3 regions of the Spirosoma daeguense genome follow, and region 3 is predicted to be linked to each of the others. Evidence: riboswitches for the same ligand, from Rfam matches in the RefSeq annotation. Region 3 holds a riboswitch; each other region holds the start of a gene.
The links. Region 3 has a riboswitch for cobalamin ahead of ACYVD4_RS18590 (ABC transporter substrate-binding protein). Riboswitches for the same ligand answer to the same signal wherever they lie in the genome.

Region 1 (3,282 bases), on a different contig from region 3:
AGGCACGCTCCTGCGATGCCCGCGTAAGCCCGTACCCCAATCGTAAACCTGCCTGCCAGTCGTTACGTACAAAACTCAACGTAGCGTTAGCCTCAATTCCACGGGCTACAACCAACTGAAGGTTCTCGACATGGTAATTTTTATCCGGATTCCAGAAAGCCCAGTCGTCAACCCGGTTGCGATATACGGTTGCTTCGGTATTGAGTTTAAGGTAATCCGACAACGTAACGTTTGCCGCTAGTCCACCTTCTATATTAAATCCGCGTTCCGGTCGCTGGTCGGGGTTTCCCAGTACGAGCCAATAGCGTTCGTTCAGGGTTGGCACCCGATAACTGAAACCTACCGATCCTTTGGCCGTCAGCACCACAGCATTACGTTGCAGTAACCGATATTCGGCCCCCACCGAAGGCGTTAACGGTGGATGGAATCGTGTAACGAAGGTTTGCCGAAGATTAGCCGAAACCAGCCAGCGCGACGTTTGCAGACGTAGTAGCGCGTACAAATCCTGCCGATTTTCAGTAATCAAACCACCGCCGTATCCATCCGTTCTCGTTCGGTAATGCGACCATTCGCCACCAAGCCGCAAATTCAGAGACAATGATTTGCTTGTTGGCGCGAAGTTAAATTCGCGTTCTGCGCGGCCAATAAAACGGTCGGTTTCGGTGTGACTGGGTTGTAAAAAATCACCTTTGCCGTAATCAATAATATCGCGAATCCAACCTAACCGAACGCTCAACTGGTTCACTTCATAGGTAGTCAGAAACCGGGCCGACTGCGTGCGGGTACGTTCGCGGGCAATGGCATCCTGTGGGGCAATCACCAGATCGTTGTCGGTAAGCCACGCATTTACAGACAGTTGCTTACCACTTTTATGCCGAAAAAATAAATCTTGTACCAGTCCGCGTTGTGCCGTAGTCGATGGCTCCATAAAATAACCGTTACGTTCCTGATACGGATATTTATTGTTCAACTGGTGCCGATAGCCGAATGTCCGGCCAGAAAACTGCCACGATTCGCCCAGCGCGCTTCCGTAGCGAATACCCAATTGCGTCTGATAATTTTGAAACGAGCTTATTTGTTGCCCCAGTGTTACACCCACTTTTTCTTTCCAGTCAGGCGCACTGCCTAGCAAAATACTACCACCGACAGCATCGGAACCAACCACGCAACCACCCGCCCCGTACTGCACCGAAAGGCGGTTGAAACCCGCTACCGGAAGGGTCGAGAAATCGGTCTGGCCCAGATTTGGCTGGTTGATGTTGATACCATTCCAGAGAACTGCCGTATGATTGGCCGACGTACCCCGAAACGAAACCGTAGCCAACTGACCAGAACCGTAATTTTTAAAGGCGAGTGGCGTATTGAACGTCAATAAATCAGCGAGGTTACCAAACCGAAACTGGAGCAACGTAGTAGAATCGATACGCTGGAGTTTCTGCCCGGCAATGAACCGCTCGGGCGCGATGGCGCGTACCGTCACCGCCGACAGCGTACGCGATGAATCCGTTTGCGCATAACTACGCTGTCCGGCACACAAGCCGACAGAAAGGCCCAATACCCACCACCAAAGGGCTCGAATATTCACAGTTGCTAATCAAAAAAGTGTGTCGACTACTCAATTCGACACGCGATCAAGGCGTTTCCTCCGAACACCCAAACAGCGGATTATCGTCGGCAGGTCTCCTGGCTCATCAAATCGGCTCGAACCTTCCCGCGCTGATAATCAGGGCAGTGGCTACGTAGTATGAACCGATTTTTAACGAATAATGTAAAATGGATAATGAACAACGCTTGTCCTTATCGATGATTCATTTTCTATTATTCATTAACTATGATTTACAGTTGCGGGGACAGCGTTGGTATTGCACCAACTTCCCTTTTAAGCCGTGAAAGCCACCACGAAATGGCATCAGGCACCGAAAACTAAACGCAAAGGTAGCGTTATTTGCAGAATATTCTTAACAACCTGATTTATGAACACATCGCTCTGGTCGTTACAGGGGCAACGCGCACTTGTAACAGGCGGCACAAAAGGCATCGGCGAGGCCATTGTTCGCCAATTTCTCGACCTCGGCGCAGCCGTGTTTATCGTAGCACGAGATAATACGTTACTTCAGCAGCAACTAACCGATTATAGGCAACAGGGACACGTAGTGGACGGGTTAGCCGCCGATATGAGCCAGCCCGGAGCGGCTACGCAGGTAATCGAAGCGGTTGGTAAAATTTGGGATAGGCTGGATATTCTGGTGAATAATACGGGCACCAACGTCCGTAAATCGACTGCCGATTATACCTCTTCTGATTATGAGTTTGTCTTGAATACGAATCTCCGCTCGGCTTATGAAATGAGTCAGGCGGCTTACCCGTTATTGAAATCGTCGAATAACGTAGCGATTTCTGACGCTACGTCTGGGGGGAAAATTATCTTTATTACGTCCGTTTCGGGATTGGCATCTACCAGCAGTGGTTCGCTGTATGGCATGACCAAAGCGGCACTGGTTCAACTGACACGTAATCTGGCGGTCGAATGGGCGGCCGATGGGATTCGTGTTAATTCGGTAGCGCCTTGGTACATCAATACACCGCTGGCTCAACCGGTTTTGACTAACCCTGAAAAATTAACGGGTATTTTGAAGCGTACGCCGATGAATCGGACTGGCGAGCCAGAAGAAGTAGCGTCGGTTGTTTCGTTTCTGAGCATGCCCGCATCCAGCTACGTTACCGGACAAACGCTGGCGGTCGATGGCGGCTTGATGGCGTGGGCGTTTTGATTGGGCTACCAACGGTTGAATGGTCATTTTATCCCATCCCAACCCTTCCCCTGAATTCAGGGGAAGGGCTTATTCTACTGGCTAACTACTCAAATCCCAGCGATCATCGCCTTCATTTTCGTCATGGCGGTTTTCGTGACGGTAGCTGCGTCCTGCTCGTAGTATTTTTTATTGAAGACTTCCAGCGACAAGATGATAGGCTGATCGGTACGCTTGATGATTTTCAGCGTCTCTTTAATCGGTGCAACACCATCGCCCACAAAAACCCGGTCGGCATCGGTAATTTTCTCGCGGGGGAAATCGGCGGTGTAGTCGTTTACGTGGAAGATTTCGATACCGGGTTTACCTACCAATTTTAAACTATCCATACTGGAGCCGCCCTTGTAGAGGTGATAGATATCGAGCAGCACCCGCGCCGACGGATGACCGCTTTCGATAGCCACAAACATCACTTCGCTCAACCGGCTCAGATTAGGTGAAAAGCCCCATAATTCCAGTTGAGGTACCACAC
Region 2 (3,282 bases), on a different contig from region 3:
TTACGTTGCTGGGCTCCTGAATTAACGTAGCTAACGTAACAACTTCGTCGAGTTTTTGCCGGGCAAAGGCCAGCCATTGTTTGATTTCGGGCGTTAAACCCTGTTCGTTCGTTTCGTTGGCCAGATCGAAGGGAACGTGCAGCAGCGAACACGATGGCGCAATCAATACACGCTCTTCGCCTAACGTAGCAATAGCGCGCTGAATCGTAGCCTGTGATTTGGTGAGGTCGTTAATCCAGATGTTACGTCCGTCGACTACACCCAGTGATAGGGAAATTGATGTATCAACAAAATCGCTTTTCAGAATATCATCGAGTTGACTCGGACAACGTACCAGATCGAGATGGAGCGCATCGACCGGCAAATGCAAGGCAAGGTCCAGATTTGACCCATAGCACTCGAAATACGAAGCCAGCAGGAATTTCAATTGAGGAAATTCGCTACGTAACCGACGATACGTTTTGGCGAAAGCAGCCCGTTGTTCGTCTGTCAGGTCGAGCGATAATGTAGGCTCGTCTAACTGAATCCACGTAGCGCCTTGTGCATGTAAGCGCGTTAAAATCTGCTCATAAACTGGCAGAAGTTTGTCTAGCAGATCGAGCCGATCGAAACCCGATTCTTTTTCTTTACCAAGCAACAGATACGAAACTGGCCCGAGTAAAACGGGTTTTGCTACGTTGCCCAACGTTTGCTTCGCTTCGTCGAACTCGTTGAAAATTTTCTCGGAAAGCAGCGAAAACGACTGATCTGCGGTGAATTCCGGCACAATGTAATGGTAGTTCGTATCGAACCATTTGGTCATTTCCATTGCCTTCAAGTCGAGACCATTCTGCTGATAACCACGTGCCATCGCAAAATAGAGCGCCAGAAAATCGTCGGGCTGCTGGTCACGTAGCGGCTGAAACCGCTTCGGAATTGCCCCGACTGTGAGCGACGTATCAAGCACGTGGTCGTAGAACGAGAAATCGTTGCAGGGAACGAGCGTAATGCCTGCCTGCTGTTGAGTTACCCAGTTGCTTTGTCGGATTTGCTGCGCAATTTCCTGCAACTGCTGTTGTGTGAGTTTACCGGCCCAGAACTGTTCGCAGGCCCGTTTGAGTTCGCGGTGGCTACCGATTCGTGGATAGCCAAGATTGTGTGCGATCATGTTGTTAAAAGGATAAAATGATTGATCGCGTTCGATGCCGAACTCCATACACCCACCACATTATCAGAAAGTTAATCAACACGACACACCCTTTCCGGCTTCGGGGAGAAGCTGAAAAATGAAAGGATTGTCAATCTTGATGAAGCCCAATAGCGTGTAGGCGCAATCAGCAAGGCTAAGGCAAGTCTCCTGGCTCGTGACAGTATTTGCCGTCCTTCTCACCCCTTTTCAGGAGCAATGGACATCGAGGGCAAACCCTTTTCTAGCGGTCACATACAGTAGCAACGTCTGCTCGTGATTTTCACACGATTCCTTTTTCATTTCCTGAACCTCTCAGGAAAACCATAGCCTGTTTGACGGAAAACAAAGAACGTTAACACAAAGTAACTCGGTACGTTCGGCAAAAGCAACTGATATATGGCATATCGCTAGCTACAATGCTAAAGAAGTAGTTGGTGGCTATTAGCTGCACTTGCCTACGGATCGCATATCTTCTATCTTTCTAGACATTATCTGGGCCTCATTTGCACAAGAGTTGCACAAACACTACTTTTGCGACCTCTTTAAATCTATTTATTCGCTTGAGGTTGAGAATACAGCAAGGGTAAAATGATACAAAAAGGCTTCTAACGAATTGATTGTTAGATTCTAGATGTTATAATATAGAGAGGTGTCCGAGTGGTTGAAGGAGCACGCCTGGAAAGTGTGTATGCGGGCAACCGTATCGAGGGTTCGAATCCCTTCCTCTCTGCAAAAATTGCGTTAACTATTTGATTTGAAAATAGTTAACGCAATTTTTTTTGTTCTTCACGTTTCAGTAGCTAAAATCAGTGCTGCATGTGTGAGAAAAGTTCTTGGTCTATCGAAGTAGATTGACTTTGTAGGCAATAAAAAAGCCCGGCACAGACTAATCTGTACCGGGCACATTCAAAACATTTGTTACTTTTCCGGAAAAGTAAAAGGTCACTTATATACACTTGTAATAAAATTTAGCAGACGGTAGATAATTGATTTAACACCAATAAATGCTTGCCTTTGGGAGACGTAGCATTTTGCTGCCCTTAACGTATTGCCTCCGATTTAAATACAATTCAGTCGATCATCGCTGGACGATAAGCTTTACTGATTCCGCCCATCGAGCCAAACGAAAATACTCAAAAAGCCGACTCTGTTCTAGTCGGTAGGAGAGAAGCATACGTAGTACCTGATAATACGTTGCTAATACCACAAACGCACAGAGTAGATACCAACCCCTATCCAGTAAGCCAATGATGAGTTCTGGTTTTCTAGCGAATTTGGTACTGGAAGCAAGCCATTGAGTGAATTTGTTCAGTATAATCAGGGTTACACAGGCTAGCCCAATGATGAACGAGTTTCTGTAACGAGGGTCAATCAAGGGCAAAAGAATTACAACTGTGTATATACTTATTTTTAGGAAACAATATGTTACCTATAAAATTCATTGATTTATTTGTTGAGTAGTAATACGTAATTTTAAGTGACTTTGTTGGCTCTCTGTTGATAGACTTAACCTAATTTGGTTTCAGTGATTACCAGATACTTATGCTTAAAAAATGAGTATTTTTTAAGCATAATTCTTTTCTTTTTACTAAATCAACAGATGTATAAAGACCTAGTTTTAAATATAAAAGAGCCTGATAACCAGCATGAAATTTGCTGTATAATAAAATTATATTGTCGAAAAATCTATTTCGTTAATCTATTTAGATAAATAGTATTTATAATATAAAAAACGGAGACTTTTCTGATAATGGCATAGTATTTGTGAACGCTGCTTACGCCTAGTAGCCCAGTTAGGCGTGAACCGTTAAATACTTACCTTTATGCTTACCTGTATTGCCACCTCTTTAGGAAAAGAAAAGCCTTTTTGGACATTCTTTTCTGGCAAACTAACCAGAATAGTTTTTACAGGTATATTCTGGCTAATCGGTATGCTAATGTACTTCGGTGCTGAAGCCCAATGCATAACGACTTCCTCTTCGTCTGTATCCATTTCCGCCAGCACCAATTCGGCTATCAGTAGCGATGATGCTACGGAAGTGGGCGGAAACGTATCTACAAACATGCCAAACCTACAACTAGGAGCAAGGTATATTGGTTTACGATTTCCATCG
Region 3 (3,282 bases):
GCTGACTGAAATATTGCCAGATACTGACAACGGCTAACGTAATAGTACCGACCATGACGCCCACAATCAGCAACGTAACGTTATCCCGTATCCGACTCCCAATCGACAGCACCAGCAATAGAACCAGTCCCGAACCAAGCGACGCCATCAGCACCAGCAGCCAGCTATCGGAAATGCCCAATTGTCGGATGGCGTATAGGCTGGTGCTACCACCACTACCTAACATGACCAGTGCTACGCCAAATCCGGCCCCCGCCGTAATTCCTAATTCTGATGGACCCGCTAACGGATTTCGGAACAAAGCCTGCATCTGCAATCCGCTGACCGACAGGCCACAACCCACAAGTACGGCTGTAATGGCTTTTGGTAAACGAATTTTCTGCACGATATACAGCCACGCCTGATTATCGGATTCCTGCTGCAATACAATTCGTGCTACGTCTTTCAGTGGAATGGCTACCGAACCAAGACCAATATCTACCAGAAAAAAAAGAACGGCCAGAATCACCAAACCCGGAAGCATCAACCGACGCCAGATTGAAACAGCTTGAGCGTCCGTAAACGCAGACGTAGTAGCAACGGAGGTTTTCATCACTTCAGTTGCGTGTAGTAAACCAGTTCGTGTTTAGGTAGTAATTCCGGGTGCAAAATCTTGATCAGATCGGCCAGCACCAGTTGCGGGTTAACGGTGGCTGATTCCCAGAAATCGTTCGACCCGCGACTGTTAACCCGCTTGTTGTAAGTGTAAATTTTGCCCGACTTAAACGCTTTAAAATCAGCGTAGCGAGCATCTTTCGCCAGCACTTGCTGTTTCGTATCGACCGACATCATGCCTACGTTAAGCCAGTAATCTGCTTTTAACGCCACCGGATAAACGGCTTCGAAATTGAGGGGTAAACTGCCTGTTGTTCGCCGAGTTGCCCACGGATAATTGCTGCCAGCGTCCTGAAAAAAACGGGTCATGTAACTATCGGCGTCAGGAACGAACCAGGCATCTTTCGAATTCATGCCGCTCAGAATCGTTGGCTTGTTCGGAGTCTGTTTTGCCAGATTTGTGAGTCGTTTATACTCCTGTTCAACCTGTGTAAATTTCTGATTCGCAAGACTTTCTTTGTTGAGCAATGCGGCCAGCAACTTCACCCACTCGGCCCGACCCAGTGGCGTAGTTTCGATATAATCGGAGTTGATCAGCACCGGAATACCCGCTCCGTTCAAAATCGTATACCGATCCATTCGCGATGTGGGGCTTCCCATTGTCATTACCAGATCGGGGTGCATCGATACAAGTAATTCTTCGTTAATCGACTGATTTCGACCGATTTCCCGAACCTTACCTGCTTCGATACGTTGAATAACTTTGGGCGATGATACGTATTGAAGATTGCCCAGCCCAACCAATAGATCCTCGACGCCCAGAAAACCCGTCAACGCTACGTGTGTCGACGACATAGCTACCAGACTACGTATCGGCGTTTCGATAACCTGACTACGGGCAAATCCTTTGGGGGCAACAGTTCCGCGCGGCACCAATACGTAACGTATTGTATCGACTGTTTTCTCAAAAGGATTGATAATAGAGACGATTTTGTATCGGCCTTTGTAGCTGATTGTAAAGCCTTTGGCGTATTGAATCGTTACCTGATTGCTGGCACTAGGCTTGGGTATTTCGGCCGATTTTGCGGGAGTTGGTGCCGCTTCGCTACGTCCAGAAAGGGCAATGGATAAGAAACTGAGCCAGAAAAAAAGGGACAACCTTCTCTGGCTGAAACTACGTTTGCACATATTCATAGTTGATGAGCTTTTCTGCCGAAAGCCGTTAATCAATTCGATAAAAGGCAGGTCTTCTGACTTCTCCAGTAACCAACGGCCTTCCCATTTGAACAGTGGCATATGAGGTTGGTTACTCTGAAAATGGAGTTACAGCAGCGGAGACTGTTCCAGAGTTACACTGGATTCCCTATTAAACTGGCTAATTCATTCACTAAAATGAACGCCTTTACCTTCCTGCGTCAAAGGTACAACAAAAGGATTCGATAGTAATGTAAGTCTGATTCTCTTTAGTTCATCGGTACGTAGCACTCGGTTTTTTAGGCGAGACCACATAGCATGATAAAAAAAACCGTATCCTAAATGCGAAACTAAATTTTGGTACGTTTTTTGGTTGTGTAAACAATTGATACTTAATTGATTAAATTTATGTGTTTTTGCTAGTGAGATAGTGGAGCAAGGAAAGCTATCGATAAAATCTGTTTACGGATTGATAGATTCAGAAAATTTAGCAGAAACGATGAGCGATTCTGCTATAAACTCCGTTATTTCGCAGAGAGTCAAGTTAATTCTCTGAATGGTAGGTATTATAATGGGCAGTCTTTCCGACCGCAAGGTAATGCAGGAAGCTGCCGACGTTCTGACAACGTTAGGTGTAAAGTGGGAAATGGACATTGTGTCGGCACACCGAACTCCCGAAAAAATGGTTGATTATGCTAAAGGTGCCCGCAGCCGGGGTATACGCGTAATTGTGGCTGGAGCCGGAGGGGCGGCCCATTTGCCCGGTATGGTTGCTTCGCTTACTACGTTACCCGTTATTGGTGTGCCTGTAAAGTCGAGCAATTCCATCGACGGATGGGATTCGGTGTTATCAATATTACAAATGCCGGCTGGCGTGCCAGTGGCAACAATGGCGCTCGACGGAGCTCGAAATGCAGGCATTCTGGCCGCGCAGATTGTTGGAACTTCTGACGAAACTGTAGCCAGCCGACTCGCTCAATTTAAAGAAGAACTTAAGGAAAAAGTGGCCGATATGAGCCAGCAGTTGATGAATAGTGGACAGTAAACAACGATACACTATTCATGCTCCAGTTTTGATTACTGATTTAACCCATGGAAGACGTAAATCGAACAACTAATTCTCGCCAAGCCGAAAACACAAGTTTGCCTGCTATTACGCTTACTGTGCTCGTAGGGCTCATAGCTGCCATGCTGTACATTGGCTATGATTATCTGGTTGACGATACAAATGGTTCTGACGAACTAACGAACGTAGCGTTGGATACGGCCTCGCAGCAACCTTTGGCTCAGAACGGTCCGGAAATTCTGATGGCTCCCGAAGAAGTTGATACGTCCTCTCAACCTGCACCAGTCGATCTTTCGCAGGCTGCACCTCCTGCCGATGCTATTGAAGCGAATACAGTAGCCGAAGAAGTTGCTGAAGATAATCGGGAAACAACCGGTGGAAAACCGTCTGCTGCAGAAAAAGAAAAAGTTGCCGAGAAACCGAAGGAA

Region 1: it holds a riboswitch for cobalamin, as region 3 does, so the genes downstream of both, ACYVD4_RS03655 (TonB-dependent receptor plug domain-containing protein) here and ACYVD4_RS18590 (ABC transporter substrate-binding protein) in region 3, are expected to answer to the same signal.
Region 2: it holds a riboswitch for cobalamin, as region 3 does, so the genes downstream of both, metE (5-methyltetrahydropteroyltriglutamate--homocysteine S-methyltransferase) here and ACYVD4_RS18590 (ABC transporter substrate-binding protein) in region 3, are expected to answer to the same signal.

The regions. Positions count from the first base shown of each region.
Region 1 is NZ_BAAHBF010000001.1:949,519-952,800, forward strand. Features, by position in the region: gene ACYVD4_RS03655 (TonB-dependent receptor plug domain-containing protein) at 1-1,585, opposite strand, end outside; cobalamin riboswitch at 1,657-1,936, opposite strand; gene ACYVD4_RS03660 (SDR family oxidoreductase) at 1,974-2,771, shown strand; gene ACYVD4_RS03665 (sugar phosphate isomerase/epimerase family protein) at 2,861-3,282, opposite strand, start outside.
Region 2 is NZ_BAAHBF010000008.1:447,981-451,262, forward strand. Features, by position in the region: gene metE (5-methyltetrahydropteroyltriglutamate--homocysteine S-methyltransferase) at 1-1,147, opposite strand, end outside; cobalamin riboswitch at 1,310-1,509, opposite strand; tRNA gene ACYVD4_RS25895 (tRNA-Ser) at 1,812-1,898, shown strand; partial or broken gene ACYVD4_RS25900 (SdrD B-like domain-containing protein) at 3,100-3,282, shown strand, end outside.
Region 3 is NZ_BAAHBF010000005.1:547,238-550,519, reverse strand. Features, by position in the region: gene ACYVD4_RS18595 (iron chelate uptake ABC transporter family permease subunit) at 1-592, opposite strand, end outside; gene ACYVD4_RS18590 (ABC transporter substrate-binding protein) at 592-1,788, opposite strand; cobalamin riboswitch at 1,818-2,019, opposite strand; gene purE (5-(carboxyamino)imidazole ribonucleotide mutase) at 2,345-2,833, shown strand; gene ACYVD4_RS18580 (LysM peptidoglycan-binding domain-containing protein) at 2,881-3,282, shown strand, end outside.